3 regions of the Piscinibacter sp. PDB5-1 genome follow, and region 1 is predicted to be linked to each of the others. Evidence: predicted binding sites of a transcription regulator. Region 1 holds the regulator's gene; each other region holds the start of a gene.
What was found. Region 1 encodes HrcA, which represses chaperone genes, less so after heat shock. Its sites were predicted from a motif close to TTAGCACTCNNNNNNNNNGAGTGCTAA; they were not measured.
Positions count from the first base shown of each region.

Region 1 (10,277 bases):
GGCCTGCGCGCGCACCGCACTCATCTGCACCGCGAGGCGCCGGGGCGATGCGAACGGCGTGACCGCCGAGTGCTCGGTGGCCAGGCCTTGCGCCTTGAGCCCATCGCTCAGCAGCCGCGCGAACTCTTCACCCAGCTTCTTCAGCGACTTCGGCGGCAGCTCTTCAACGAAGAGTTCGACGAGCAGGTTCTTGGTGGTGGACATGCTCAAGCCGCCTTCTTGCTGTTGATCTGCGCGACGACCTCGTCGGCCCACGTCTTCGGGGCCATCGGGAAGCCCAGCCGCGCGCGGCTGTCGAGGTAGCTCTGCGCCACGCTGCGGGCGAGGTTGCGGATGCGGCCGATGTAGGCGGCCCGTTCGGTCACGCTGATCGCGCCGCGCGCATCGAGCAGGTTGAAGCTGTGCGCGGCCTTGAGCACCTGCTCGTAGGCCGGCAACGCGAGTTGTTGTTCCATCAGGTGCTTGGCCTGCTTCTCGTGGCTGGCGAACGCGCCGAGCAAGAACTCGACATCGCTGTGCTCGAAGTTGTAGGTGCTCTGCTCGACCTCGTTCTGGTGGTACACGTCGCCATAGCTGAGCGTGTCGGTCCACTTCAGGTCGTAGACGCTGTCCACACCTTGCAGGTACATGGCCAGGCGTTCGAGGCCGTAGGTGATCTCACCGGTGATGGGCCGGCATTCGATGCCGCCGACCTGCTGGAAGTAGGTGAACTGCGTGACCTCCATGCCGTTCAGCCAGACCTCCCAGCCCAGGCCCCAGGCGCCGAGCGTGGGGTTCTCCCAGTCGTCTTCGACGAAACGCACGTCGTTGCTCTGCAGGTCGAAGCCCAGCGCTTCGAGCGAGCCGAGGTACAGGTCGAGGATGTTGGCCGGTGCCGGCTTCAACACCACCTGGTACTGGTAGTAGTGTTGCAGGCGGTTCGGGTTGTTGCCGTAGCGGCCGTCTTTGGGGCGGCGGCTGGGCTGCACGTAGGCGGCCTTCCAGGGCTCGGGGCCCAGCGCGCGCAAGAAGGTGGCGGTGTGGCTGGTGCCCGCGCCGACTTCCATGTCGTAGGGCTGCAAGAGCGCGCAGCCCTGGCGGTCCCAATAGTCTTGCAGGCGCAGGATGATTTGCTGGAAGGTCAGCATGGTGCTCGGGTCGCGTGGGAAACGGGCGATTTTAGGTGGCAGTGGCGCCTGCCCCGGGTGTTCTTGCCACCTGCGCGAGCAAGAGGCCGGGCCCGCCCGTGTTCGCGCCGACGCAAGGCGCCGGCCGCGCGCCTCAGGACTTGGGCTGCAGCGAGCGCACGAACACCAGGCCAAAGGCCCCCACCGACACCACCCGGCCGTCCACCGTGGTGTACGAGGCCACGCCCAGCGGGTGGTAGGTCGAGACGAACGCGGTCAGCGCACCCAGGCCGAGCAAACCGGCCACCGGGCTGCGGTCGGCCATGGCCTTGCGGATCTCGGCGCGGTGCTTGTCGGCCGACGGGTTGGTGACGAAGGCCAGGGCAACGAGGCCGGCGATGGCGAGGGCAGAGGTGACGGTGGCTTTGCGCATGGGCGCCATTGTGGCCACGCGCACCCACGGCCCCGTGACCGAGCGTTACCGGCGACGCCGCCGGCCCCGGGCGATCAGGCGATCACTGCACCACACCCTTGCTGCGCAAGAACTCGTCCACCAGTTGCAGGCGCACGGCGGGGTCGTCGAGTTCCATCAGCTTCTGTTTGGCGGCGCGCGAGATCGGCAGGATCTCGCACCAGCGGTTGGCGACCCAGCCCGCGTTGTCGAACTGGAAGGGCTTCAGGAACGGCTCGGTGCCCTGCCGCTTGAGCGTGGCGATCGCGTTGGCGAGGCCGCGCACGGTCTCGACCATCGGGTCGGTCGGCAGCACCGCCGGGTCGTCGGCGATGGCGCGGGCCCGGGCGACCCACAGCCCGTCGTCCTGCTGCGCGGTCGATGTCACGTCGAAGCGGTGCGTGCCCCGGCACTGCACGTTGAGGATGCCGGGCTGCGTGCTGTCCACGTCGATCAGCTCGGCGACGACACCGATGCTTTCGAGCGCGATCGATTCGCCCGTCTGCCGCACCTCGGCGCCCTGGCGCAGGCCGACCACGCCGAAGGGCTGGGCCTCGCGCAGGCAGCTGCCGATGAGGTCGAGGTAGCGCGCCTCGAAGACCTTCAGCTTCAGCAGCCCGCCCGGGAAGAGCACGGCCTGCAACGGAAAGAGGGGCAGCTGGAACAGCGCAGACGTGTCGGCGGATGAAGAGGACATGCGGGGGTTCAATCGCGGGCGTCGAGTTCGCGGTGCCGGACGAGGGTAACGCTTCGGTCGGCAAAACGCCGGCCGAGGGTTTCGGTGAAGTACACCGAGCGGTGCTGGCCGCCGGTGCAGCCGATCGCCACGGTGAGGTAGCTGCGCTGGTCGTTCTCGAACGCGGGCAGCCAGCGTGCAATGAAGGCCTCGATCTGCTGCAGCATCTCGCCGACCTCGGGCTGCTGTTCGAGGTAGTCGATGACGCCGGCGTCGCGGCCCGTCTGCGCGCGCAGTTCGCGGATGTAGTACGGGTTGGGCAGCACGCGCACGTCGAACACGAAGTCGGCGTCGCGCGGCACGCCGTGCTTGAAGGCGAACGACTCGAACACCAGCGTGAGCGAATGCGCGTTGGCCCGCACCAGGTCGCGCACCCACAGGCGCAACTGCGCGGGGCGCAGCTGGCTGGTGTCGAGCACGGTCGAGACTTCGCGCAGCTCGGACAGCAGCTCGCGTTCGAGCTCGATGGCTTCGACCAGCGCATGGTGGCCTTCGCCCGGATGGCCCGGCGAGGTTTCGCGTGGCGTGAGCGGGTGCGGGCGGCGCGACTCGGAAAAGCGCCGCACCAGCGCGTCGGTGTTCGCGTCGAGAAACACCGAGCGGATCACCACGCCTTCGCCGCGCAGCTCTTCGATCAGCGGCAGCAGGTGCGGCAGCGAACCGGCGCTGCGCACGTCCACCGCGATGGCCACGCGGCGCTCGGAGCGCGCGCGTTCGAGCCGCACGAATTCGCGAAGCAGCTCGGGCGGCAGGTTGTCCACGCAGAAGAAGCCGGCGTCTTCGAGCGCGTGCAATGCGATCGACTTGCCCGAGCCCGAGATGCCGGTGACCAGCACCACCTCGTGCGGTGCGGCCACAGCGTCGAGCGGTGCCGGCGCGGTGATCATTTGCGTTTGCCGGTGGTGCGCCCGTTGCCGGCGGCGGCCCCCGCTTCGGCGGCCACGGACAGCATCTCTTGTGCATGCGCGAGGCTGGTGCCCGACAAGCGCTCGCCGCCCAGCATGCGCGCGATTTCGCCGACGCGGGCCTCACCCTGCACGCCTTGCACGTCGCTGCGCGTGCCCTCGGGCGACGACAGCTTGGCGACCACGAAGTGGTGGTCGGCGCAGGCCGCCACCTGCGGCAGGTGCGTCACGGCCAGCACCTGGCGGTCGCGGCCCAGTTGCTTCATCAGTCGGCCCACGGTTTCGGCCACGGCCCCGCCCACGCCCGAATCGACCTCGTCGAAGATCAGCGTGCCGGCCGCTTCGCCGTTTGCATGCGACAACTGGCTGGTGGTGACGGCGATGGCCAGCGCGATGCGCGACAGCTCACCGCCCGAGGCCACCTTGCCCATCGGCCGGGGCGTGCTGCCCGCATGGCCCGCGACCAGGAACTCGGCCGATTCGAGGCCGAAGCTCTGTGGTGCGTCTTGGGCCGTGAGTGCGACCTCGAAGCGCCCGCCCGCCATGCCCAGTTGCTGCATGGCCTGCGTGACGGCAGCGGCAAGTTGCGGCGCGGCGCTGGCGCGCTGCTTGGACACCTTCTTGGCTTCGGCGCGGTAGGCGGCTTCGGCGGCCTGCACGGCCTGGGTCAGCGCGTCGAGGTCGGTCGCGGCGTCGAGCGCCTTCAGCTCGTCTTTCCACTGCGCCCACAGCGCCGGCAGCTCGGCCGGTGTGCGGCGGTAGCGGCGCGCGAGGCTCATCCAGGCCGACAGGCGCTCGTCGAGTTCGCGCAGGCGCTCGGGCTCCAGCTCGGCGTGGTGCAGGTAGCCGTTGAGCGTGTGCGCCGCGTCTTCGATCTGTGCCTGCGCGCTGTGCAGCACCTCGGCCACGGCGGCCAGGCGGGCATCGAAGGCCGACACGTCTTGCAGCGCGTCGAGCGCGCGCGAGGTCAGGCCATCGGCATTGGTGTCGGCTTCGCTCAACGCATCGAGCGCGGTGCGCGCGGCGTCCATCAGCGACTGCGCGTTCGACAGGCGCTGGTGGTCGGCGTTGAGCTCGTCCCACTCGTCGGCGCCGGGGGCGAGCTTGTCCACCTCGCCGATCTGCCACGCGAGGCGTTCGCGTTCACGCTCGAGGCTCGATTGCGCGGCCTGCGCCTGCGTGAGCGCATCGCCGGCGGCCTTCCACGCGCTGTAGGCGGCACCGAGCGCCGAGGTGTCGGTGCCCGCATAGGCATCGAGCAGCCCGCGCACCGAGGCCGCCCGCGTGAGGCTTTGCCAGGCGTGCTGGCCATGAATGTCCACCAGGTGGTCGGCCGCTTCGCGCAACTGCGCCACCGTCGCCGGGCTGCCATTGACCCACGCGCGGCTCTTGCCCTGCGCGTCGATCACCCGCCGCAGCAACAAGGTGTCGCCCGGCTCGAAGCCGGCGTCATCAAGCCAGCCCACCAGACTCGCCGGCACATCGAATTCGGCCGTGATGTCGGCCCGCGCACTGCCCTCGCGCACCACCCCGGAATCGCCCCGGCTTCCCAACGCGAGCTGCAAGGCGTCGATCAGGATGGACTTGCCCGCGCCCGTCTCGCCAGTGAGCACGCTGAAGCCGCCCTGAAGATCGACCTCCAACTGCGTGACGATCACAAAGTCACGCAAAGACAAGCGCCTCAGCACAGGAGTTCTCCCCACGCACCGCGCAAGCGAAGCGAAGCGCACATCAAGCAACACGCGAGGACCGGCTCTGCCGGCCGACCCGTGGCGCCCCCTCGGGGGGCCGAGACCGGACGTGGACAGCCCTGAGGGCTGTCCACGCCTGTCGAGGGACCGGGCCTCCTGGCCCGGTGCGGCCTGCAAGGCGGAGCGAAGCGACGTGGGGGCTTCATATGGTTCCAGCGTTCCAATGCAACTTGCCCCGCAGCGACGCGTAGTAGCTCCACCCGCGCGGGTGCAGAAAGCGCACCTGGTGCGGCGAGCGGCGCACGGTGATGCGGTCGCCGAGCAGCAGGCTGGCGAGGCCTTGCATGTCGAAATTCGCGCTGGCGTCGCGGCCGGCCACGACCTCGATGGTGATCTCGCCGGTGTCGGGCAGCACGATGGGCCGGTTCGACAAATCGTGCGGTGCGATCGGCACCAGCACCCAGCCCGCGATGCCCGGGTGCAGGATGGGCCCGCCCGCCGACAGCGCATAGGCCGTCGAGCCGGTCGGCGAGGCCACGATCACGCCATCGGCGCGCAGGTTGGCGACGAACTCGGTGCCGATGTCCACCTTCAGCTCGACCATGCTCGACGTCGCGCTGCGGCTCACCACCACATCGTTGACCGCGAAGCCTTCGTAGATGAGTTCACCATCGCGCCACACGCCGCCTTCGAGCATGGTGCGGTGCTCTTCTTCGTAGTCGCCCGCGATGATGGGCGCGAGCGCCTGCGCGAAGCGCTCGATGGACACGTCGGTGATGAAGCCCAGCCGCCCCTGGTTGATGCCCACCAGCGGGATGCCCGAATGCGCCAGTTGGCGGGCCATGCCGAGCATGGTGCCGTCGCCGCCGACCACGATGGCCAGGTCGCACTGGCGGCCCATCTCGATGGCGCTGAGCGCGGGGTAGTCGGCGATGCCGGTGTTTTGCGCCGTCTCGCGTTCGAACGACACCTCGAGCCCTTGGCGGGCGAGGAAATGCGCGATCTCTTCCAGGACGCCGCGGATGCCGCGAGCCTGGTATTTGCCCACAAGCGCGGCATGACGGAAGCGGGTTGGCATGCGCAGAATTACACCACAGCACCCCTCGCAGTCTGTGTCATCACGGGCCTCATGGCGGGCCGCTGAAACCTACAATCCGCCCCATGCTCGACGAGCGATCCAAGACCCTGCTGAAAGCGCTGGTTGAGCGCTACATCGCCGATGGCCAGCCCGTCGGCTCGCGCACGCTGTCGCGGGCCTCAGGGCTCGACCTGTCGCCCGCGACCATCCGCAACGTGATGGCCGACCTCGAAGAGCTGGGACTGATCGCAAGCCCACACACCAGCGCGGGTCGCATCCCCACCGCACGCGGCTACCGCCTGTTCGTGGACACGATGCTGACCGCACAACCACTGAACCTCGCGTCGGCCGCGTCGCCCATCGAGACCCAGCTGCACCCCGACCAGCCCCAGCGCGTGATCGCCAACGCGGCGCAGCTGCTGTCGAACCTGTCGAGCTTCGTTGGCGTGGTGACCGCACCGCGCAAGGCGAGCGTGTTCCACCACATCGAGTTCCTGCGGTTGTCCGAGCGGAGGGTGCTGGTGATCCTCGTCGCGCCCGACGGCGACGTGCAGAACCGGGTCATCCTGACCGCCCAAGACTATTCGCACAGCCAGCTCACCGAGGCCAGCAACTACCTGAGCGCGCAGTACGCGGGCCTCACCATCGAAGAGGTGCGCGAGCGCCTGAAGACCGAGGTCGAGTCGCTGCGCGGCGAGATCGCGGCGCTGATGCAGGCCGCCGTACAGGCCGGCAGCGAGGCCGAGCAAGACACCGAGCAGGTGGTCATCTCGGGCGAACGCAACCTGCTCGCGGTGCAAGACCTGTCGAACGACATGGGCTCGCTGCGCAAGCTGTTCGACCTGTTCGAGCAGAAGACGCAGCTGATGCGCCTGCTCGACGTGTCGAGCCGCGCCGAGGGCGTGCGCATCTACATCGGTGGCGAGAGCAAGGTCGTGCCCTTCGAGGAACTTTCCGTCGTCTCGGCACCCTACGAAGTCAACGGCCAGCTGGTCGGCACGCTCGGGGTCATCGGCCCCACGCGCATGGCCTACGACCGGATGATCCAGATCGTGGACATCACCGCGCGCATGGTCAGCAACGCGCTGAGCCAGAAGTAGCCAACGGCCCGCCCCGGGCACATCAGGAGCCCCGCATGGTCGGCTGGATCACCGCACTGAAAGTCATCCCCTGGGGCGACGTGATCGAAGCCGCACCGGCCCTGGCCAAGGGTGCGCGCAAGTTCTTCGCGCGAACGCAAGAGACCGCGCCACCGCCGGCCGACGCCACGCCGCCGGTCAACACGCCCGGTGACGACCCGCTCGCGCTGGCGCAACGGCGCATCCATCAACTGGAACAACGACTCAGCGCCCTCACCGAGCAGCAGCAGGCCTCGGCGGCGCTGATCGAATCGCTGGCCGAGCAGAACGCGCAGGTGGTGCGCGCCATCGACGTGCTGCGGGTGCGCACGCGGCTCTTGCTGGTGGCGGGGGCAGGGGTGGTGGTGACGCTCGCCGGCGTGATCGTCTGGCTGGCGCGCTGAGCGCGCCGCGAATCACTGCACCGTATCGAGCCGGCTTGCTTCGCTGAGCAGCGGATGCGCGGTCGCCTGACCCGCGAGTTGCGCCTCGCAGGCGCCTTGCTTCATCACCGGCAGGGCCGAGCACTGCCAGTGGCGCTGCGTCCAGGCCGCATCGGCCACCGACTGCGCCTCGCTTTGCGCCACGCTTTCTTCCATGCGAAAGAAGAACGCAAACACCAGCGCCAGGGCGACCAGCACGCCAAACGCCGTCCAGCGTGCCGCGTGAACGTCCGCGCGGCCGACGCGGGTATCGGGCACGCGCAGGGCGAAGGCGTTGCTCATTGCGGCAAGTCCTTGACCATGGCCTGCGTGTCGGGCCAGTGGGCGGCCTGCAGCATGGGGTTGGCCGCTTCGTAGCCGAGTTCGGATTCAAGCTCGTCCGCCGCGGCCGGGCGGTCGCCGGGGCGCACGGCCCGAGAGGCCTCGTACCAGCGCCGCACGTCTTCCACCCAGTTCGTATCGCTTGCCATGGCGGCCTCCGTCTCTCGTGCGTCCGCCCCTTCAGCGAACGCGTGACGAGATGGTGCGCCGAGCACGCGGTGGTGTGCCATCAGGCGGCACAACCCACGCACGTAGGAGTTGACCTACATCAGCCGGCGAGCTTCAAACCTGCGATGCCGACGACCACCAGCGCGAGGCACAGCAGCCGCATCGGCGAGGCCGATTCGCCCATCAGCACGATGCCGAAGAGGGCGGTGCCGAGCGTGCCGATGCCGGTCCACACCGCGTAGGCCGTGCCCACCGGCAGCTCGCGCAGCGCCAGCCCGAGCAGACCCACGCTGGCGACCATCGCCGACACCGTCCACACCGTCGGCCAGGGCCGCGTGAAGCCCTCGGTGGTCTTGAGCCCGAGGGCCCAGCCGACCTCGAGCAAGCCGGCGATGAAAAGCAAGGTCCACGACATGGCGCATCCACAAAACATAGCAAGGGGCGCAACTCTAGGCGCGCCGGCCGCAGGGGCTCGGTGTGGCGCGGCAACCACCCAAGACCCGCTCGGGCATGATCGCGCGCTCTGGGCGACAAGGGGCAGCGATGGCAGGCAAACGCAGCGTCGGCAACAGCGGCGGCAGCACCCGTGGGGAGCGCATCCGCGTGGGCATCGGCGGGTGGACCTACGAACCCTGGCGCGACAACTTCTTCCCGAAGGGCCTGCCGCACAGCCGCGAGCTGCAGTACGCCAGCCGGCATGTCTCGGCCATCGAGATCAATGGCACCTACTACAGCACCCAGAAGCCCGCGACCTTCGCCAAGTGGCGCGACGAAACGCCGGATGACTTTGTTTTCTCGCTCAAGGCCTCGCGCTACACGACCAACCGGCGCGTGCTGGCCGAAGCCGGCGAGTCGATCTCGCGCTTTGTCGAAAGCGGCTTGACGGAACTCGGCCCGAAGCTCGGCCCCATCGTCTGGCAGTTCGCGCCCACCAAGCGCTTCGAGCCCGACGACTTCGAGGCCTTTTTGCAGCTCTTGCCGGCCAGCGCCGATGCCCTGCCATTGCGCCACGTGCTGGACGTGCGCCACGACAGCTTCAAGACCGCCGAGTACCTGGCGCTTGCCCGACGGCACCGCGTCACCACGGTGTTCACCGACTCGGACGAGCACCCCTCGTTCGCCGACCTGACCGGCGACTTCGTCTACGCGCGGCTGATGCGTGCCGACGCGAAGTTCAGCGCGGGCTACGGCCCGAAGGCGCTCGACCAGTGGGCCGAGGCCGCGCGCACCTGGGCGGCCGGCGGGCAGCCGGCCGATCTGCCGCGGGTCGAGGCCAACGACGCGACCACGGCCCCCGCCACGCCGCGCGAGGTGTTCGTCTTCTTCATCAACGGCGCCAAAGAGCGCGCGCCGGCTGCTGCGATGGCCTTGCTCGAACGGCTGGGCTGGCAGCCGCCGGCCGACGCGGGCTGAGCCACGCCGGCGGCAACGCCGTTCAGGCCTCGTCGCGCGCCAGGGCCCGCTCGGACAGCAAAGCCCGCAGCAGCGCGTCGTGCCCGCCGCGCCGGGCGGCTTCGATCAGCGTCAGGTCGATCAGGTCGCGCTGCGCGTGGCTGCCACCGAAGCGGTGCGCGATGGGCCGCACGCGCCGCAACAGCTCGACGCAGCGCGCGTGGTCGCCAGCCCCGAAGGCCACCAGCGCCTGCGACAGCGGCAGGCCCACGTCGCGGGTGAACGCGAGGTTGTCGCCGCCGCCTTCGCGCAGCACGCGCTGCTGCGCGTCGAGCACGGCCTGCACGAGGCGCGGCCGGTCGGCGCCGATGAAGGCCATCAGCGCGTGCGCGTCGTTGAACGCGTACCAGCCGGCATCGGCCATCGGCGCCCAGCGGTCGGCCACCGCCTGCCAGCGCGGGCCCACGTCGACCCCGCGCAGGTGCAGCCGCCACAGCAGGGCCGACGCATCGGTGAGGTCGAAGGCCAGCGGCGACTGCGGCCCGGCGATGGGCCCGTCGTAGAGCGCCAGCACCTCGTCGATCTGGTTCAGCCCCAGGTGGTACAGCGCCAGGTGCCACCAGTTGTGCACGGCGAAGAAGTTGTTCTCGGCCCACTGCGGCTGGCGCGAACGCATCCACGCGATGCCTTGCGAGCGGCGGCCCTGCATCTCGAACACGTGCGCCACGGCGTGCTGCGCCCAGGCGTCGAGTGGTTCGAGCTCGATGGCGCGGCGGCCGGTGTCTTCGGCGCGTTCGTACTGGCCGCATTCCTCCAGCCCGAAGGCGTGCATGCCCAGCAGCGCGTGGTAGCCCGGCATGCGCGGCGA
Region 1 covers NZ_JBWVZL010000001.1:1,550,874-1,561,150, forward strand. The annotation lists gene glyS (glycine--tRNA ligase subunit beta) at 1-204, opposite strand, end outside; gene glyQ (glycine--tRNA ligase subunit alpha) at 207-1,127, opposite strand; gene AC1KAT_RS07045 (hypothetical protein) at 1,261-1,539, opposite strand; gene AC1KAT_RS07050 (LON peptidase substrate-binding domain-containing protein) at 1,622-2,254, opposite strand; gene rapZ (RNase adapter RapZ) at 2,263-3,180, opposite strand; gene recN (DNA repair protein RecN) at 3,177-4,886, opposite strand; gene AC1KAT_RS07065 (NAD kinase) at 5,092-5,967, opposite strand; gene hrcA (heat-inducible transcriptional repressor HrcA) at 6,051-7,067, shown strand; gene AC1KAT_RS07075 (hypothetical protein) at 7,103-7,489, shown strand; gene AC1KAT_RS07080 (hypothetical protein) at 7,502-7,810, opposite strand; gene AC1KAT_RS07085 (hypothetical protein) at 7,807-7,998, opposite strand; gene sugE (quaternary ammonium compound efflux SMR transporter SugE) at 8,118-8,432, opposite strand; gene AC1KAT_RS07095 (DUF72 domain-containing protein) at 8,561-9,430, shown strand; gene AC1KAT_RS07100 (tetratricopeptide repeat protein) at 9,453-10,277, opposite strand, start outside.

Region 2 (10,277 bases), 250 kb from region 1:
ATCGACGACTCGACCACCGCCGGGTCCAGCCCCTGCTGCGGCGCGATGATCTGCGCGGCCTGCTGGATGTTGGCCTTGAGCCAGCGGCCCTGTTCGGCGGTGTCTTGAAACAGCACGCGGATCACATCCGCGCGCTTCTCGGCGAAGCCCCGCTCGGCCAGGTAGTAGGCGTAGTTGGGCGCCACGCCGGTCGCGTCGGCCAGCACCCGCGCACCGACCTGTTTTTCGGCGGCCGACAGGAACGGGTCCCAGATGGCCCAGGCATCGACCGCGCCCTTCTCGAAGGCGGCACGCGCATCGGCGGGCGTCAGGTACACGGGCTGCACATCGCTGTACTTGAGGCCATGCTTTTCGAGCAGCTTCACCAGCAGGTAGTGCACGTTGCTGCCCTTGTTGAAGGCGACCTTCTTGCCCTTGAGGTCGGCCACGCGCTTGATGGGCGAGTCTTTCGGCACCACCACCGCCTCGGCCTGCGGCGAAGCCGGGTCGTGGCCGATGTAGACGAAATTCGCGCCCGCAGCCTGCGCGAAGATCGGCGGCGCCTCACCGACGAAGCCCACGTCCACCGAACCGACGTTCAGGCCTTCGAGCAGCTGCGGCCCGGCCGGAAACTCGACCCACTTCACGCCCACGCCCAGCGGCGCAAGGCGCTTCTCGAGCGTGCCCTGCGTCTTCTGCAGCACGAAGAGGCTGGCCGATTTTTGATAGCCGATGCGCAGCACGTTGGCCTGCGCCGAAGCGGGCGTGCTCACGCTGGCGAGCGAAAGTCCGAGCAGCGCGGTCGATGCGAAGGTCGAGGCGAGCGCCAGCGCCTGGCGGCGCGTGGCAGAGAAGAAGTTCGAGTTCATGTCTGAGTCCTGGGTTGCTGAAGTCGCACCGTGTTGCGTCGGTGAGTGGGGCCCACGTTAGGCAGCAAGTCGCCGGCTGAAAACGAAGCGATTCGCTTTTGCTTGAGCGAAAAACAGATACGACCGGCGCGGCTCGTTGCCCTGCGTTCACCCACGCCGCGACGCTGCTGAAAACCCAGCAGCCGCAGCGCCGGGGCTGCTGTGATGCACACAGGAAATGCCTCGAATGCAGCATGGCCCCGACCCTGACCGCCGGCGCGCCGCACCCACGGGCTTCAGATGGCGAACAACAGCTCGTTCGCGTCGGCCCGCTCGATGCGACGCGTGCGCTCGACCCGCTGCCGCAGCAGCTGCGTGAGCTGCTTGCCTTGCGGCCAGGGCCCGAAGCCCGACTCGGTGTTGATGTGCCCGACATCACCGAGGTTGATGAAGTGCGCCTGCCACGCGATGGCCCAGGCACGGGCATCGCCCACATCCATCCACGGGTCGCTCGTGCTGCCCACCAGCACGGTGGGCCGACCGAAGGGCGACAGCGGCAGCAAGGGCGTGACGCCGAACTTGTCGGGGTGGGCCGGGGCCACGAGCAAGGCCGCCTCGACCCCCTGCCCGCCCTGCCCCAGGTAACGCGCCAGCGACAGGCAGCCGAAGCTGTGCGCGACGGCGATCCAGCGCGTGGCCGGGTGGCGGCGTATCGTCTGGTCGATGCGTTCGGCCCAGCGCTGCACGTCGGGCCGCGCCCAGTCGTCTTGCTCGACACGCACCGCGCCCGGCGCCTGCGCCTGAAGCCAGGTCTGCCAATGCGCGGGCCCGCTGCTGTGCAGGCCGGGGATCACCAGCAGGCGGGTCGTGTCGCTGCGCGCGCTCATGGTGAGGCCTCAGAGCGTGGCGATCGAGACCTCGGTGGACTTCACCAGCGCGATCACGTCGCGCCCGGGGGCCAGGCCGAGTTCTTTCACCGAACGCGTGGTGATGACCGAGGTGACGATCAGGCCCGAGGGCGTCTCGACGTCGATCTCTGAGACGACCGGGCCTTCGATGATCTCTTTGACCTTGCCGCGAAACTGGTTGCGAACGTTGATGGCGGTGATGCTCATGGCTTTTCCTTGGGGGGGTGAATGAACGAAGGGGTTGAATGGATCACGGCCGCTCAGATCGACCAGCGCACCTCGGCCGAAGGCCAAGGCGCCGGCGGGTCGGCCTCGCTGCCCGGGCGCGGTTGCAGGCGCGCCAGCAGCGCGTCGCGCTCGCGCGCGGCCTCGGCTTCGCGCCGCAAGGTGTCCGACCGGTCCACCAGGATCTGCAGCGAGCGCGTGACGCGGTCTTGCACGTCGGCATCGGGCGCGTAGCCCCGCGTATCGTGCCGGGGCACCTGCACGTCGGTGGCGAAGACGGGGCTCAAGATGTCGCGCGCACCCAGCGCCGACAGCACCGGCTTGAGCGCGTAGTCGAGCACCAGCAAGTGCGCGAGGCTGCCGCCGGTGGCCAGCGGCAGCACGGTCTTGCCGGCCAGCCCGTCTTGCGGCAGCAGGTCGAGAAAGCTCTTGAGCAGGCCGCTGTAGGCCGCCTTGTAGATGGGCGTGGACACCAGCACCACCTGCGCCTCGTGCACCTGCTGCAGGGCCTGGCGAATCAAGGGGTGGTCGAACTGCGCGTGCAGCAGCGCTTCGGCCGGCAGTTCACGCACGGCAATCGCATGAAAGCTGCTCGCCACCGCTTGCAAGCGGGCCTGCGCCAGGTGCAGCAGGCTGGCCGAGCGCGAGGTCGGCGTGGGGCTGCCGGATATGCCAACGATCTTCATCTCAAGGGGCTTCAGGGGCGATGCGAATGAAGCCCACGATACGAAGCCGCCCTTCATCGCGGAACGAAGAAGAACGGCTTTGCATCGAGAGAATCCGCATAAAGGCAGCGCACCGGCCGCGCCTTGAGAACGCAGGCGCAGCCCGCAGCAGGCAGCGTGCCCCGACCTGCACGCGAACCGACAAGCTCATGCGATTTCCTTCGTTCCTTGGGTGAAAGGCGAACGGAACAATCGGCCGCATGACGACATCGCTCCCCGTTCTGACCTTGCCCGAGGGGTCGAGCCCCGCCCCTTCGATCCGCGCCAAGGCCTTGCTGTTCGAAGACCCGAAGTCGCGCGCCCTGCTCGAACAGATCGAACGCATCGCCAGCAGCGATGCCACCGTGCTGGTGGTGGGCGAGACGGGCACCGGCAAGGAACTCGTCGCGCGCCACCTGCACCAGTCGAGCCGGCGCCGCGGCCCCTTTGTCGCGGTCAATTGCGGGGCCTTCAGCGAAAGCCTGATCGACGCCGAACTCTTCGGCCACGAGTCGGGCGCGTACACCGGCGCGGTGGGCTCGCGCGCGGGTTGGTTCGAAGCGGCCGAAGGCGGCACGCTGTTTCTCGACGAGATCGGCGACCTGTCGCGCCCCTTGCAGGTGAAGTTGCTGCGCGTGCTGCAAGAACGGCAGGTCGTGCGCCTGGGCTCGCGCAAGGCCATCCCGCTCGACGTGCGGCTGGTGGCCGCCACCAACATCGACTTGCAGCAAGCGGTGGATGCGCAGCACTTCCGGGCCGATCTGTTCTATCGCTTGAACGTGGCCGCGCTGAACCTGCCACCGCTGCGCGAGCGGACCGACGACATCCTGCCGCTGGCCGAGCACTTCGTGCGCGTGTACGCCGCGCGCATGGGGCTCGGTCCGGTGCGGCTCGACGACAGCGCGCGCAGCGCCCTGCTGGCCTACCCCTGGCCCGGCAACATCCGCGAGCTCGAAAACGTCGTGCACTTCGGGCTGATCGTCTGCCGCGACGAGGTGATCCGCGCACACGACCTGAAGCTCGTGGCGCCGCCTGCCACCCCGCCCAGCCCGCCGGTGCCGACGGCCATCGACGCCCCAGCGCCATCGGCGCTGCAAGCGCTGGGCGCGCAGTTCGCCGAGCTCGCGCGCGAGGGCCAGCCCGAACTCTTCCACGCCATCGAAGGCACGCTGGTGCGGGCCATCTATGCGCTGTGCCGCGAGAACCAGGTGCAAAGCGCACGCACGCTGGGCATCACCCGCAACACGCTGCGCACGCTGCTCAAGCGCCATGGCCTGCTGGCGGCCACGCCCGACGACGAGCTGCAGCCGGTGGCCGAGCACCTGAACGCGGCGTAGCCGCCCCCGCGGGGCGATCCCCTTCCGTCAACGATGATGGGCGCCGCGCGGCCACGCCGGCCGCTGCACCCACCACAAGACAAACCCCCGGCAGCGCCGGACGGAAGGAGCACGCGTCCCATGAAACCCGCCCGCACCCGCGGCATCGCCCGAGTCATCACCCGCCTCGCCCTCGCGGGCCTTGTGGCGCTCGCCGCCTACCTCGCCCTCTGGCCGGTGCCGATCGAACCGGCCCGCTGGCAGGCGCCGGCAGCGCCGGGTTACGTCGGCCCGCATGCGCGCAACGAACGCCTGGCGCAGCTGCGCACCATCGACCTGGGCGGCGAGGTCGGCCCCGAGCACGTCGCCATCGGCCCGGACGGCCAGCTCTACGCCGCCGTGGCGAGCGGCGCCCTCTTGAAGATGGCACCCGACGGTAGCCAGCGGACCGTCATCGCCCGCACCGGCGGCCGCGTGCTGGGCTTCGACTTCGATGCGCAGGGGCACCTGGTCGCCGCCGATGCGCTGAAGGGCTTGCTGCGCGTCGCCCCCGACGGCACGGTCGCCGTCCTCGCCGACCGGGTCTCGACTGACGACCCGATCCGCTACGCCAACAGCGTGGTGGTGGCGCCAAGCGGCACCGTCTACTTCACCGACGCCTCGGGACGCTTTGCGCCGCGCGACTGGGGCGGCACCTTCGAGGCCAGCGTGCTCGACATCCTCGAACAGTCGGCCACGGGCCGCGTGCTGGCCTACGACCCGGCGACGCGCCAGGTGCAGGTGGTCGCGCGCGGCCTGGCGTTCGCCAACGGCATTGCACTGTCGGCCGACGGCCAGGCCCTCTTCGTCAACGAGACGGGTCGCTACCGCATCTGGAAGCTCGATGCCCGTGCCCGCGACCTCGACCTGTCTCGCGCAACGCAAGCCCGAGCGCAGGTGCTGCTCGACAACCTGCCGGGCTATCCCGACAACCTGATGCGCGGCCGCGAGGGGCGCCTGTGGGTCGGGCTGGCCAAGCCGCGCAACCCCACCATCGACAAGATGGCCGACACGCCTTTCCTGCGCAAAGTCACGCTGCGGCTGCCGCGCGCGTTGTGGCCGATCCCCCCGGCCTACGGCCATGTCTTCGCGATCGACGAACAAGGCCGCGTGCTCGAAGACCTGCAAGACCCGGACGGCGCCTACCCCGAAACCACCAGCGTGGCCGAAACCGCCGACCGGCTCTACATCCAGAGCCTGCACGCGCATGGGCTGGGCTGGTTGCCACGGCGTTGAGGTGACAACCCTTGAAACGCGTCACCTCGTCCCTATAATTCCGTCTGCTAGCACTCGCCCCCGGTGAGTGCTAACGATGCCGAAAGCCACCGGCGATCCGGCATCCCGCACAAGTTAATGGGCGCACACTTGCGCTTCATTCCCCGAAAGAACTTCGTTCTGAGACATCAAGGAGATGCTATGAAACTTCGTCCGTTGCACGATCGCGTGATCGTCAAGCGCCTCGAACAAGAAACCAAGACCGCTTCGGGCATCGTGATCCCCGACGCCGCCGCTGAGAAGCCGGACCAGGGCGAAGTCCTGGCCGTTGGCCCGGGCAAGCGCAACGACAAGGGCGACTTCATCGCTCTGAACGTCAAGGTCGGCGACCGCGTGCTGTTCGGCAAGTACAGCGGCCAGGCCGTCAAGGTGGACGGCGACGAACTGCTCGTGATGCGCGAAGAAGACCTGTTCGCTGTCGTCGAAAAGTAATCGGCACCGTCGATTGCTTTCGTCGAGGCTCCCTTCGCACAGCGAAGTCAAGGGCGGCAGGCCCGACCGGAGACAAAAGTAATTCGACGCCCGCTTGAACAGCTCAACCCTCTAAGAATTTCGGAGTAATACACATGGCAGCAAAAGACGTGATCTTCGGCGGCGAAGCCCGTGCCCGCATGGTCGAAGGCGTGAACATCCTCGCCAACGCCGTCAAGGTGACCCTGGGCCCGAAGGGCCGCAACGTGGTGCTCGAGCGCTCGTTCGGCGCCCCCACGGTGACGAAGGACGGCGTGTCGGTCGCCAAGGAAATCGAACTGAAGGACAAGCTTCAGAACATGGGCGCGCAAATGGTCAAGGAAGTTGCTTCCAAGACCAGCGACAACGCCGGTGACGGCACCACCACCGCCACCGTGCTGGCCCAGGCCATCGTGCGCGAAGGCATGAAGTACGTGGCCGCCGGCATGAACCCGATGGACCTGAAGCGCGGCATCGACAAGGCCGTGACGGCCCTGGTTGCCGAGCTGAAGAAGGCTTCGAAGGCCACCACGACCAGCAAGGAAATCGCGCAAGTCGGCACCATCTCGGCCAACAGCGACCTCGACGTCGGCCAGATCATTGCCGAAGCGATGGACAAGGTCGGCAAGGAAGGCGTCATCACCGTCGAAGACGGCAAGTCGCTGAACAACGAACTGGACGTCGTCGAAGGCATGCAGTTCGACCGCGGCTACCTGTCGCCGTACTTCATCAACAACCCGGAAAAGCAAGCCGCGATTCTGGACAACCCCTTCGTGCTGCTGTTCGACAAGAAGATCAGCAACATCCGCGACCTGCTGCCCACGCTGGAGCAAGTGGCGAAGGCTGGCCGTCCGCTGCTGATCATTGCCGAAGAAGTCGAAGGCGAAGCCCTGGCGACGCTGGTGGTCAACACGATCCGCGGCATCCTGAAGGTCGTGGCTGTGAAGGCCCCTGGCTTCGGCGACCGCCGCAAGGCCATGCTGGAAGACATCGCCATCCTGACGGGCGGCAAGGTCATCGCTGAAGAAGTCGGCCTGACGCTCGAGAAGGTCACGCTGGCCGATCTGGGCCAAGCCAAGCGCGTTGAAGTGGGCAAGGAAAACACCACCATCATCGACGGCGCCGGCGCTGCAGCCGACATCGAAGCCCGCGTGAAGCAAGTGCGCGTGCAGATCGAAGAAGCCACCAGCGACTACGACCGCGAAAAGCTGCAAGAGCGCGTGGCCAAGCTGGCCGGCGGCGTGGCCGTCATCAAGGTCGGTGCTGCCACCGAAGTCGAGATGAAGGAAAAGAAGGCCCGCGTCGAAGACGCGCTGCACGCAACCCGTGCCGCCGTTGAAGAAGGCATCGTGGCCGGTGGTGGCGTGGCCCTGCTGCGCGCCCGTCAGTCGGCTGGCTCGATCAAGGGTGACAACGCCGACCAAGAGGCCGGCATCAAGCTGATCCTGAAGGCGATCGAAGCGCCGCTGCGCGAGATCGTGGCCAACGCCGGTGGCGAGCCGAGCGTGGTGATCAACGCCGTGCTGGGTGGCAAGGGCAACTACGGCTTCAATGCCGCCAATGACACCTACGGCGACATGATCGAAATGGGCATCCTGGACCCGACCAAGGTGACCCGCACCGCGCTGCAAAACGCCGCGTCGGTCGCTTCGCTGATGCTGACGACCGAGTGCATGGTCGCCGAATCGGCCAAGGACGACGCCCCGGCCGGCGGCATGCCGGGTGGCATGGGCGGCATGGGTGGCATGGGCATGGACATGTAAGTCCAGGCTCTCTGCCTGCTTGACGAAAGGGCTGCTTCGGCAGCCCTTTTCTTTTGTGGCGAGCCCGGGACTGTCCTGTTCAGCCTTGACCTCTGGCCCCGCTCAAAGAGGCCGGGGCACCACAACGAAAAAGGCCGCCCGAAGGCGGCCTGTGTTCGTTCGCGGGGTCGGTTTACTTGAGGCCCGCGGCGGCACGCAGCGTGGCGGCCTTGTCGGTGCGCTCCCAGCTGAACTCGGGCTCTTCGCGGCCGAAGTGGCCGTAGGCCGCCGTCTTGGTGTAGATCGGGCGCAGCAGGTCGAGCATCTGGATGATGCCCTTCGGGCGCAAGTCGAAGTGCTCGTTGACCAGCTTGGCGATCGCGTCGTCGGAGATGACGCCGGTGCCTTCGGTGTAGACCGTGACGTTCATCGGGCGGGCAACGCCGATGGCGTAGGCCACCTGGATCTGGCACTGCTTGGCCAGGCCGGCGGCGACGATGTTCTTGGCCACGTAGCGTGCGGCGTAGGCGGCCGAGCGGTCCACCTTCGAGGGGTCTTTGCCCGAGAACGCGCCACCACCGTGCGGGCAGGCGCCGCCGTAGGTGTCGACGATGATCTTGCGGCCGGTCAGGCCGCAGTCACCTTGCGGGCCGCCGATGACGAAGCGGCCGGTCGGGTTGATCAGGTACTTCGTCTCTTTCAGCCATTCCTTGGGCAGGACGGGCTTGATGATCTCTTCGATGATGGCTTCGGTGAACGAGGCCTTCATCTTGTGCTGAGTCTCGCTCTGGTCGGGGCTGTGCTGCGTGGACAGCACGACGGTGTCGATGCTGTGCGGCTTGCCATCGACGTAGCGCATCGTGACCTGGCTCTTCGCGTCAGGACGCAGGAAGGGCAGGCGGCCGTCCTTGCGCAGCTGGGCCTGGCGCTCGACGAGGCGGTGCGCGTAGTAGATCGGCGCGGGCATCAGCTCGGGCGTTTCGTCGCAGGCGTAGCCGAACATCAGGCCCTGGTCGCCGGCGCCGATGTTGAGGTGGTCGTCGGAGGCATGGTCCACGCCCTGGGCGATGTCGTTCGACTGCTTGTCGTAGGCGACGAGCACCGCGCAGCCCTTGTAGTCGATGCCGTATTCGGTGTTGTCGTAGCCGATGCGCTTGATGGTGTCGCGCGCGACCTGGATGTAATCGACGTGGGCGTTGGTGGTGATCTCACCGGCCAGCACGACGAGGCCGGTGTTGGTCAGCGTCTCGGCGGCGACGCGCGAGCGGGGGTCTTGCTCGAAGATGGCATCGAGGATCGCGTCGGAGATCTGGTCGGCGACCTTGTCGGGGTGGCCTTCAGAGACGGATTCGGATGTGAAAAGGAAATCGTTCGACACTCTTAAACTCCAGTCAGGTTGCGGATCGCGTTGCCGGCCTGATGAATCTGGAGGAGCGGCGAACGCTTTAGCAGAATTTATGGAGCCGGCATACACCGGCCCGGCAGTGCCAGCACGCTGGCCCTGCGTCGCCCCGCAAGTAGTTCAGTAACTCGGCGACGGGCGGATTATAGGAACAAGGATTGGCGGTTCAGCCCCCCTGAATCGCACGAACAAGCACCCATGCTGAGACTTTTTCGTTGGCTCTCGGGCTGGCCGCTGTGGCTGCTGCAGGCCGTCGGGGCCGCGCTGGGCTGGTTGAGCTACGCGCTCTCGCCGGCGTATCGCAAACGTTTCCGTGCCCACGCGCAGATGGCGCAGGTGCCCGCGCGGCGCGCACGCGGTGCGGTCGCGTCGGCCGGGCGCATGGTGATGGAGCTGCCTTACCTGTGGATGCGCCCCGCCGAGCAGTCCATCCTGCCCCGCATGCGCTTCGAAGGCGCCGAGCTGCTCGACGCGGCGCTCGACCGCGGCAAGGGCGTGCTGCTGCTCACGCCGCACATGGGCTGCTTCGAGGTCACGGCGCAGGCGATCGCCGAGCGCTTCGGCCACAAGCAGCCGATCACGGTGCTGTACCGCCCGGCGCGCCAGCCCTGGCTGAAGGACATCGTGCGCACCTCGCGCGAACGCCCGAGGCTCGCCGCCGCCCCCGCCTCGCTGGCCGGCGTGCGGCAGATGATCCGCGCCCTGCGCAAGGGCGAGATGGTCGGCCTGCTGCCCGACCAGGTGCCGCCCGAAGGCATGGGCGTCTGGGCACCCTTCTTCGGCCAGCCCGCCTACACGATGACGCTGGCGGCGCGGCTCGCGCAGCAGACCGGCGCCGAACTGCTGCTGACCTGGGGCGACCGCCTGCCGCGGGGCCAGGGTTATGTGCAGCGCTTCTTTCGCTTTCCCGAGGCATTGCCCGACGACGCCACGGCCGCCGCGACGGCGATCAACCGCGCGATGGAAGGGTTGATCCGCCAGTGCCCCGAGCAGTACCTGTGGGGCTACCACCGCTACAAGGCGCCACGCCCGCAGGCCGATGCGGGCGACAAGGAATAGAGGTCACGGACCATGGGCGCACGCCTTCTTCTGGGCACGATGTGGTTGATCCACCGCTTGCCGCTGCCGCTGCTGGCCGCGCTTGGCCGCACGCTCGGCACCTTGCTGTACCTGCTGGCCGGCTCGCGCCGCCGCGTCGCGCTGCGCAACCTCGAACTGTGTTTTCCGGACTGGCCCGCGGCGAAGCGCCAAAGCCTGGCGCGTGAACACTTCCAGTGGCTGGGCCGCAGCATCCTCGAACGCAGCGTGTTGTGGTTCGCCTCGGGCGAGCGGCTGAAGCGACTGATCCAGGTCGAAGGCGATGTGAAGCTCGCCGAGCGCAGCGAGCGC
Region 2 covers NZ_JBWVZL010000001.1:1,305,623-1,315,899, forward strand. The annotation lists gene AC1KAT_RS05900 (sulfonate ABC transporter substrate-binding protein) at 1-848, opposite strand, end outside; gene AC1KAT_RS05905 (RBBP9/YdeN family alpha/beta hydrolase) at 1,124-1,714, opposite strand; gene AC1KAT_RS05910 (TOBE domain-containing protein) at 1,724-1,942, opposite strand; gene ssuE (NADPH-dependent FMN reductase) at 1,996-2,646, opposite strand; gene AC1KAT_RS05920 (sigma-54 interaction domain-containing protein) at 2,886-4,001, shown strand; gene AC1KAT_RS05925 (SMP-30/gluconolactonase/LRE family protein) at 4,122-5,255, shown strand; gene groES (co-chaperone GroES) at 5,436-5,726, shown strand; gene groL (chaperonin GroEL) at 5,861-7,507, shown strand; gene metK (methionine adenosyltransferase) at 7,680-8,864, opposite strand; gene AC1KAT_RS05945 (lysophospholipid acyltransferase family protein) at 9,087-9,947, shown strand; gene AC1KAT_RS05950 (LpxL/LpxP family acyltransferase) at 9,960-10,277, shown strand, end outside.
Region 2: a site for HrcA is predicted at 5,303-5,329, ahead of groES (co-chaperone GroES). Genes of this name have one in related genera too.

Region 3 (10,277 bases), 500 kb from region 1:
GCCGGCCGGAATGGCGATCAGCGCCGGCGTGCCGTACAGCGCCACCGATTCGAGAAAGATCAGGATCGCCGCGCCCAGGATGGACGGCAGCACCAGCGGCAGCGTCACGCGCGTCAGCGTGCGCAGCTTGCCGGCACCGTGGATGGCGGCCGCGTCTTCGAGCTCGGTCGAGACGAGGTCGAGCGCCGACTTGGTGAACACGTACACCAACGGAAAGGTGTACAGCGCGATCACGAAGGCCAGGCCCCAGAAGCTGAAGATGTTGAGCGGGCCGCGCTCGCCACCGAAGAGCTCGACCCACAGTCGGTTGAGCCAGCCGGCGTTGGGCCCGGCCAGAAGAATCCACGCGATGGCGCCCAAAAAGTTGGGCATCACGAAGGCCGCCAGCACGCTCAGGTGCGTGAGTTGGCGCCCGGGCATGTTGGTGCGCGACACGGCCAACGCCAGCGGCACGCCCAGCAGCAGCGCGATGCCCGTGACGGCGCCGCCCAGCATCAGCGAATTGAGCATCGCCTGCACATGGCGGCTGCGGCCGAAGGCGGCCGCGTAGTGGCGCAGCGTGAGGCCGCCGTCGCTGGCGGCCACGCTGTCCCAGATCAGCCGCAGGATCGGGTTGGCCACCAGAAAGGCCAGCAGCACGATCAGCACGCCGAACAGCCACAGCGCCGGGTCGGCCCAGCGGCTGGGCATGCGGGCGCGCACGGCGGGAGCCGCCAGCGCGGCGTCAGACGCCGAAAGCATCGCGCCAGAGATCGACGACGTCGGGCAGGCCCTCGACCACCTCGGGCGCCGAGGCGCGCAGCAGCTTGGGCGCGTCGTCGAGCCCCAGCACGCCCGGGCGCGGCTTGGCGCCGGCGCGCTTGGGGATGCCGAAGCGCTCGTACGAGAGCTTGTCCACCTCTTCGCTGCCGATCAGGAATTCCATGAACAGCTTGGCGGCGTTGGGGTGCGGCGCGTTGGCCATGATGGCCGAGGGCGAGGTCATCAGCACCAGCCCTTCTTTCGGCGCGACCACGCCCAGCGGGTTGCCCTTGGCCGCCCCCATCGCGGCCAGATTGATCGGCCCGGCGGCGATCAGGCGCTCGCCCGAGGTCAGCGTGGTCACCGTGTCGATGATCGAGCGGCCCACCTGCGGCTTGTTGTCGGCCAGCTTCTTGAACCAGCCGGCGCCGTAGAGGTTTTTCATCTCGATGGCCCAGGCACCGACGAAGCCGCTGAAGCCCGGGTGGCCGACCGACGCGAGGCCGCGCCACTTGGGGTCGGTGAGGTCGTTCCAGCTCTTGGGCGCGTCTTCGGGCTTGACCTTGGTGGTGTTGTAGATGAGCCCGACCATCGAGACGCTGGCGACGTGGAAGTAGCCCTCGGGGTCGAGGTTCTGCAGCCGCTTGTCCATCTGCGCGGCGGCACCCGGCGTGTGCCTGAGCAGCAGCTTGCGCTGCTTGAGGTCGAGGTAGTGCGCGAGGTCGGTCGAAGAGAACACGTCGCAGTTGGCGGTCTTGGCCTGCAGGTCCTGGTTGAGGCGCTGGAAGGCGACCTGCGCGGTCGTGCGCACCACGTTCACCTTCACGCCGGGGTAGCGGGCCGTGAAGGTGCGCGCCAGGTTTTCGGCGTCTTCGGACGGCAGGTACACGATGTACCAGGTGAGCTCGCCCTCTTTGCGCGCCGCCGCGTGCAAGGCGTCGAGCGCGGCCGGGGTGGCCTGGGCCTGCACGGCGGCCCACGGGGCCATCGCGGCGGCGCCGGTTGCAGCGGCCACGGCGGTGAACTGGCGTCTGTCGAGTCGCATCGGTGAATCCTTTCAGCGAGAACCGCCAGTCCGGGGCGGAGGCGTCTTTTTCAGTGTACGTAGCAGCCTCATAAAAATACATTCAGTGTTTCTACGCATTCTTATGGTCACTTTGCGTACACACCCGTGCATAGAATTCGGCCAGCCCCAGGAGCCCCGCCCATGCCCCCCTCCTCCCCTTCTTCACGCGTCAACCTGAGCGACAAGATCCGCGCCGCGCTCGAAGCCGAGATCGTCTCGGGCCAGCTCACGGCCGGCTCGCGCATCGACGAACAGGCGCTGATGGAACGCTTCGAGGTGTCGCGCACACCGGCGCGTGAAGCGCTGCTGCAGCTGATCTCGGCGGGGCTCGTCACCACGGTGCCACGGCACGGTGCGGTGGTGGCCACGCTGTCGGTGGCCGAGTACGTGGCGATGCTTGAAATCCTCACCGAACTCGAAGGCCTGGCCGCCCGACTGGCCGCGCGGCGCATGCCGGCCGCCCAGCGGCGCCTGCTGCAAGAGGCCGACCAGGCCTGCCGCGAAGCCGCCGCGAAAGACGACGCCGAGGCCTACGGCCGCGCGAACTGGCGCTTCCACGCGATCATTTACGACGGCAGCCTCAACGAGGTGCTGGCCAAGCAGTTGCGCGCCATGCGCCTGCGCATGCGCCACCCGCAGCGCACGCTGTTCGACCGGCCCGGGCGCATCCGCAATTCACTCGCCGAGCACGAGGTGGTGCTGAAGGCCATCTTGAACGGCGACGAAGACGCGGCCTACCGCGGCATGACGGGCCACATCAGCAGCGGCGGCAATGTGTACGCCGACGCCATCGCCAGCATGCCGTTCAGCGCGCCCATCGCGTCGCCCATCGCGTCGCCCATCACGTCGCCCATCGCGTCGCCGATCGCCACGCCCGAAGTCGCGGCAGAGGCACGGGCCGCCACCCGGCGCGCGGCGCGGCGCAAGCCCACGGCCAAGGCCGGCTGAGGGGGCCGCCATGCAGACGACCGCCATCCACATCCACCGCCACGGCGGGCCCGAAGTGCTCGAAGTGACCTCGGTCGAGGTCGGCGAGCCCGGCCCGGGCGAGGTGCGCATCCGACAGTCGGCCATCGGCCTTAACTTCGCCGACATCTACCAGCGCCGCGGCAGCCACGGGCCGCACGCGGCGACGGTGTTTCCCGCCACGCTGGGCGCGCAGGGTGCGGGCGTGATCGACGCGGTGGGCGACGGTGTGCGCGGCCTGCAGGTCGGGCAAGCGGTCGCGTATTTCTACCCGGGCGCCTACCAGGCCGTGCGCCGCGTGCCGGCCTCGCGCGTGGTGACCTTGCCCGAAGGCTTCAGCGAAGACGTGGCCGGCGCGACGATGCTGCGCGGCCTGACCGCCGAATACCTCCTGCACCGGCTGTACGCGGTGCAGCCCGGCGACGCGGTGCTGGTGCACGCGGCGGCGGGCGGCATGGGGGTGATCCTCTCGCAATGGGCGCGCGCACTGGGCGCCACGGTGATCGGCACGGTGGGCTCCGAGGCCAAGAAAGAAGTGGCGCTCGCCCACGGCTGCCACCACGTGATCGACTACCGCCGCGAAGACTTCGCCGCGCGCACGCTCGAACTGACGGGCCAGCAAGGCGTGGCCGTCGTCTACGACGCGGTCGGCAAAGACGTCTTCCTGCCCTCGCTCGACTGCCTGCGGCCGATGGGCCTCGCCATCAACTACGGCACGGCCTCGGGCGACGTCGAGGCCTTCGACCTGCAGCGCCTGCACGCCAAATCGCTGAGCGTGTGCCGGCCCACGCTGCGCACCTTCATCAGCGACCCGAAAGACTTGCAGCGCGGCGCGGCGAAGCTGTTCGAGGCCGTGCGGCAAGGCCAGGTGCGGCTGGAAGTGACGCGCCGCTATGCACTGGCCGACGTGCGGCGCGCGCACGAAGACATCGAATCGCGCGCCACGGTCGGCGCGGCGGTGCTGGTGCCCTGATCCCCGGTTTTCGAAAGGCAGAACGATGAAGCTGTTCCACGGCTGGTTGTCCAGCGCGTCGCGCCGAGTGCGCCTGTGCCTCGCCGAGAAAGGGATCGCCTACGAAAGCGTGCCCATCGACATGGGCAAGCAAGAGCACCACTCGCCCGCCTACCTGGCGATGAATCCCAATGGCCAGGTGCCCGCGCTGCGACTGGCCGATGGCCGCTCGCTGTACGAAAGCTCGACGATCTGCGAGTACCTCGACGAGATCCAGCCCGAGCCGCCGTTGCGCCCCGCCGACCCGTACGCGCGCGCCGTGATGCGCAACTTCGTGCGATTCACCGACGAGAAATCGCTGCCGCACCTGCTGATCCTGAACTGGAGCATCGCGCTGCAGCCCGGCGCCACGAAGTGGAGCGACGACGAGCTGAAAGCCAAGCTCGCCGCCGTGCCCACGCCCGAGCGCCGCGAGGCCTGGGAGCGCATCGCGCGCCGGCCTTACACCGACGAAGAGAAGGCTACGGCGCTGGCCAAGCTGCTGAAGCTGATCCCGCAGATGGGTCAGCTGTTCGACGAGTTCGGCGCGCCCTGGTTGCTGGGCGACTACTCGCTGGCCGACATCGCGGCCGTGCCCTTCATCGCGCGCATCGCCGAACTGGCGCCCGAGGCCATTCCCGCCTCGCCGCGGGTCCACGACTGGTGGCAACGCGTGCAGGCGCGGCCCGCCTACTCGCTGGCCCGGATCGAGCGTTTTGATGCGGTTCTTGACGCACGCAGACGGCCATCCACTGGCTGAGTCGCATCACGCAGATCATGCCAACTCGCATTAATCAAGAAAGCCTGCGCTCACATTCAAATTTCTTGAGGCAGGTGAAATCCTGGCCTGAAAAAACTCCAAACTTCACGTTTCCATCGCTTAGCACTCCTCCCCATCGAGTGCTAATATTTGTGGAACTTGAGGAGGGCATCCGTGTCTCAGATCGCCATGAACCTGTCCACCCACACCGCTGTTGCAGTCCGTGACCCCTGGGCCCTGGTGCCGTCGCTCGGCAACCTGGACGCGTACATCTCGGCCGTCAACCGCATCCCGCTGCTCACGCTGGAAGAAGAGCAAGGCTTTGCGCGCCGGCTGCGTGAAAGCGGCGATGTCGAAGCTGCCGGAAAGCTGGTGCTCTCGCACCTGCGTCTGGTGGTGTCGATCGCCCGCCAGTACCTCGGCTATGGCCTGCCGCACGGCGACCTGATCCAGGAAGGCAACGTCGGCCTGATGAAGGCCGTGAAGCGCTTCGACCCGGCGCAAGGCGTGCGCCTCGTCAGCTATGCCATGCACTGGATCAAGGCCGAGATCCACGAATACATCCTGCGCAACTGGCGCATGGTGAAGGTCGCCACGACCAAGGCACAGCGCAAGCTGTTCTTCAACCTGCGCTCGATGAAGCAGAGCCTGAAGGAAGACGCTGCCGAGAACGACACGCACCGCACCACGCTGACGCAGGGCGAGGTCGATTCGGTCGCCCGCACGCTGAACGTCAAGCGCGAAGAAGTGCTTGAGATGGAGACCCGCCTGTCGGGCGGCGACGTGGCCCTCGAGCCGACCCAAGACGATGGCGAAGAGAGCTACGCGCCCATCGCCTACCTGGCCGACGACAGCCACGAGCCGACGCGCGTGCTCGAATCGCAGCGCCGTGACTGGCTGGCTGGCGACGGCATCACGCAGGCGCTCGACGTGCTCGACCCGCGCAGCCGGCGCATCGTCGAAGAGCGCTGGCTCAAGGTGAACGACGACAGCTCGGGCGGCATGACGCTGCACGAACTGGCGGCCGAGTACGGCGTCAGCGCCGAACGCATCCGCCAGATCGAGGTGGCGGCGATGAAGAAGATGCGCAAGGCGCTGGCCGAGCCGGCCTGAGCGACGGCACCCACCCGCCCCAAACGACAACGGCCCCGCGAGGGGCCGTTGGTCTTTGTGCGACGCCGTGACGTGCCGCCGCCGGGTCAGGCACGGTTCAAAGCAGCGCCTTCAGGTCGGCCGTCAGGGCCGGCACGCCCATGTTGTGGCGCGTGAAAAGCCGCAGTTGCCCGTTTGCGTCGAACACGTACGAGCCGGTCGTGTGGTTGACGGTGTAACTGCCGGGGGTCTTGCCCTCGACCTTCTCGAAGAAGACCTTGAAGTCTTTCGCCAGCGCGGTGGTCTGCTCGGGCGTGCCGCGCAGCGCGACGAAGCTGGGGTCGAAGCTGGCGGTGTAGGTCTTCAGGATGTCGGCGGTGTCGCGCGCCGGGTCCACCGTGATGAAGACGCCCTGCACGCGCTCGCCGTCGGCCCCGAGGGCCTTCTTGGCGGCGGCCAGTTCGGCCATCGCGGTCGGGCACACGTCGGGGCACTGCGTGAAGCCGAAGAAGATCACCGTGACCTTGCCCTTGAAGTCGGCCAGCGTGCGGGTCTTGCCGTCCACGTCGGGCAGCGCGAGCGTGCTGCCGTAGGTGGCCCCGGTGATGTCGGTGCTGTTGAAGGCGGGCGACTTGGCCGCAGGCGGCGAGATCTTGTCGCAAGCCGCGACGAGCACGAGCCCGGCAGAGGCCATCGACAGCAGGGTTCGGCGAAGCAGCATCACAGTGGCACCAGCAGGTAGTGGTCCACCAGCAGCGCGGCAAACAGCAGCGACAGGTGGAGGATGGAAAAGCGGAAGGTCTTGCGCGCCAGCGCGTCGGAGTACGAGCGCCACAGCTTCCACGCATAAGCGATGAAACCCAGTCCCAGCAGCACGGCCGAGACGAGGTAGATGAGGCCGCTCATGCCATAGAGCACCGGCAGCAGCGTGGCCGCGAACAGCACGAAGGTGTAGAGCAGCACGTGCAGCCGCGTCAGGTCGGACCCGTGCGTGACCGGCAGCATCGGCAGGCCCGACTTGCGGTAGTCCTCGGTGCGGTACAGCGCGAGCGCCCAGAAGTGCGGTGGCGTCCACAGAAAGATGATCAGGCACAGCATCAGCGCCTCGGGACCGACCTCACCGCGCAGCGCGGCCCAGCCCAGCACCGGCGGCATGGCGCCCGAGGCACCACCGATGACGATGTTTTGCGGCGTCATCGGCTTGAGGATCACGGTGTAGACCACCGCGTAGCCGACGAAGGTGGCAAAGGTGAGCCACATCGTCAGCGGGTTGACCCAGAAGTACAGCAGCGCGCTGCCGATGCCGCACAGCACGGCCGAGAACAGCAGCGTCTGCGTGTTGGTCAGCTCGCCTTTGGCCGTGGGCCGCCAGGCGGTGCGGGCCATCTTGGCATCGATGCGTTGCTCGACCAGGCAGTTGAAGGCCGCAGCAGCCCCGGCCACCAGCCAGATGCCCGCCGTGGCCGCCAGCGCGACCGGCCAGTCGGGCAGGCCGGGCACCGCGAGCAGCATGCCGATCACGGCGCAGAAGACGATCAACTGCACCACGCGGGGTTTGGTCAGCGCGTAGAACTGCCGCACGCGCGACGGTGGCGCAATCGCCAACGCAGGCGCGGGGGAGGTGGACATCGAATCAGCCATGAAGAACCCGGACGAAGGGTCGGATTTTAGGAGGCGGCCCTCGCCGCAAGCGCGCCGGCGAGATCGGCACTGCGGCCGGGTGCGGATTGCGCACGTGTCAGCACCACCGCCAGCAAGGTGACCAGCGCGGCCGCGCCGCCGGTGTGGGCCAGTGCGGCAGCGATCGGCCAGCCGAGCACGACATTGCCCAGCCCGCTGAGCAACTGCCACAGCGCCACGCCGGCGAGCGCCCAGCCGAAGCGGCGCGCGCCCGCGTCGCCCGAGGCCACCAGACGCCACGCCAGCAACGCCAGCGCCGAGAGCACCACGTAGGCCATCAGCCGGTGCGTGTAGTGGATGGCGACCAGCGCGGCGAACGGAAGGTAGCCGCCGCCCTTGCCTTCACCCAGTTCGCGCAGGATGGCGAAGCCGTGCTCGAAGTCCATCGCCGGCCACCACGTGCCCTGACAGGTCGGAAAGTCGGTGCAAGCCAGCACCGCGTAGTTCGTGCTGACCCAGCCGCCGAGGGCAACCTGGACCACGCTCAGCGCCATCACCACCCACGCGGCGCGGTGCAGGCCGCGCCCCATCGCCAGGGCCTGGGCATGGCGGGCCTGGCTCTGCACCGCGAGCAGCACCAGCAGGCCCAGCCCGCCCAGCAGGTGCAGCGTGACGATGGCCGGGTAGAGCTTCATGGTGACCGTGAGCGCACCGAACGCGCCTTGCATGCACACCCACACGAAGGTCGCCGTGGCCCACCAGGGCGACAGCGCCGCGACGCGCCGGCGGGCATAGAGCCAGCTCAGGGCCATCAACACCGTGATGAGCACGCCCACGCCGGTCGCGAAGTAGCGGTGCAGCATCTCGACCCAGGCTTTGCCGTGCGTGACGGGGCCGGTAGGCATCGCGCTCTGCGCGGCGTGGATCTCGGCCTGCGCGCCCAGCGGGCTGGCGCTGCCGTAGCAGCCGGGCCAGTCGGGGCAACCCAGGCCCGAATCGGTGAGCCGCGTGAAGGCGCCGAAGAGCACCAGGTCGAAGGTCAGAAACAGCGTCAGCAAGGTCAGCGCGCGCAAGCGCGACGCGGGCGAGGCCTCGCGGTGGCGCACCCACACCCAGGCCAGGGGGCCGAGCGCGATGACCGCGCCCAGCAAGGCCAGGCGCAGCGCGGGTGACAGGTCGTAGAGCGGGGTGGCGTCCATGGCTCGATGGGCGCGCTCAGCGGCCCGGGGTGTCCCACGAGGCCGACGCGCGCAGCAGCTTTTCGAGGTCGCGCTTCAGGCGAGCGGGCTCGGGGCTGGGCAGCACGCGCATCATCCAGTTGCCCATGGGATCGACGATGTACATGTGAGCTTCGAGCGCCTGGCCCTCGGCCGGCTGCAACCACGCGGCCAGCGCCTCGCGCGGCGCGCGCAGCACGGTGGCGTTCGCGCCTTCGCCGGGCTGGATGGCGCCCAGAACCTCGGGCCGCACCGGTTGCGCGTCGGTGACGAGCCAGACCTTGTCGAGGCGCTCTTTCTCGCGGCCCAGCGTCTCGCGCAGCTGGCGTTGCAGATAGAGCAGCTTCTCGCACTGCGCGTCGCACGCGCCACCGGCCACGACGACGAGCAGCCATTGCTTGTGCAACGCGTCGGGCGGGACCGCCACGCCCTGCAGGTCGGTGAGCGGCAACGTGGCGGGGATTGGCCGCTGCGGCGTGACCAGCGTGCTGTAGTTGGTGCGCCCCTCGGGACGGATCACGAAGTAGGTGAAATACGACGCGATCACCGGCGCCGCGCACACGAGCAGCACGAGCGCCATCTTCAGCCGGCCGCTGACGGTGCGGCGCGCCTCGGGCAGCACGGGCGCGGGCATGCCATGCACCGTGAAGCTCACGGCCTCAGGGCTTGTGTTTTCGCTGGGGGCGGACGAGTTGGAACCAGACATACAAACCTGCAACGAGCGCACTGAGCGCGAACCACTGGAACGCGTAGCCGTAGTGCTTGTGGACATCGACCGCCGGCGGCGGCCATTGGCGCAAGAGCCCGTCTTGCGCGGTGGGGGGCGAATCGGCCTGCTGCAGCGAGAACGGCCGCAGGGCGAGGCCCGTCTCGCGGGCGAAATCGGCGAGGTCGAGATTTTGCCGGATCGGCCCGCTCGCCGACGGTCCGGCGAAGTCGTACAGGCGCGCCGGTGCGGCCGCCAATCGGCCCACGACCTCGACGGGGCCAGCGGGTGTGGGCACAGCCGGCACGAGCTGGCGGTCCATCAGGTCACGTGGGGCCCAGCCGCGTTGCACCAGCACCGCGTCGCCCGTGCCCACGAGCTTCAGCGGCGTGACGACAAAGAAACCCGCGCGGCCGTTCATCTGGCGGTTGTCGAGAAACACCGTGGCCGCCGGCACCCATTCGCCTTGCAGGCGTGCGGGCCGGTGGTGCTGGTCGGCCGCCGTTTCGGCCGTGAGGGGCAGCTCGCTCGACGCCAGGGCCGGCAACGCACCGCGTGCATCGAGCTGCGCTTGCAGCGCTTCTTTCTGCGCGGCGCGGCTGAGTTGCCATACACCCAGGCGCGCGGTTAGCACGGCCATCGCCAGCGCGGCGATCAGCACGAGCCAGCGCGAGCGGGGCAGGCGCGGTGCGTTCGTCACCATGCGCGAGCCTGCCCCGAGAAGCGAGTGGAATAATCCCGCCGCATGAAAGCTTTGATGGTGGCAGCCCTGGTGCTGATCGTCGGTGCGCTCGTCGCGGCCGGTGTGTTCATGATGCGCGACGGGCAGAACGGCGAGCCCAAGACCAAGCGCATGGCCCGCGCGCTGGCGCTGCGGGTCGGGCTCTCGGTGGCGCTGTTCCTGGTCATCTTGCTGAGCTACTGGATGGGGTGGATTCAACCGACGGGCATTCCGGCGGGCCGCTGACCGGCCTAACGGCATCTCAGAGATGCCACCAACGAAAAGAGCGCCCTGCGGCGCTCTTTTTCGTTTGGCGCGAAGCGGCGGGTCAGACCGCCCCCGCCCGGGCCAGGTTCACGATCAGAACCAGTAGACGATGATGTACAGGCCGAGCCAG
Region 3 covers NZ_JBWVZL010000001.1:1,049,469-1,059,745, forward strand. The annotation lists gene AC1KAT_RS04615 (ABC transporter permease) at 1-741, opposite strand, end outside; gene AC1KAT_RS04620 (ABC transporter substrate-binding protein) at 725-1,786, opposite strand; gene AC1KAT_RS04625 (GntR family transcriptional regulator) at 1,949-2,755, shown strand; gene AC1KAT_RS04630 (quinone oxidoreductase family protein) at 2,766-3,746, shown strand; gene AC1KAT_RS04635 (glutathione S-transferase family protein) at 3,772-4,524, shown strand; gene rpoH (RNA polymerase sigma factor RpoH) at 4,714-5,637, shown strand; gene AC1KAT_RS04645 (SCO family protein) at 5,735-6,337, opposite strand; gene cyoE (heme o synthase) at 6,337-7,245, opposite strand; gene AC1KAT_RS04655 (COX15/CtaA family protein) at 7,284-8,435, opposite strand; gene AC1KAT_RS04660 (SCO family protein) at 8,452-9,159, opposite strand; gene AC1KAT_RS04665 (SURF1 family protein) at 9,113-9,862, opposite strand; gene AC1KAT_RS04670 (twin transmembrane helix small protein) at 9,905-10,126, shown strand; gene AC1KAT_RS04675 (cytochrome c oxidase subunit 3) at 10,241-10,277, opposite strand, start outside.
Region 3: a site for HrcA is predicted at 4,645-4,671, ahead of rpoH (RNA polymerase sigma factor RpoH). Genes of this name have one in related genera too.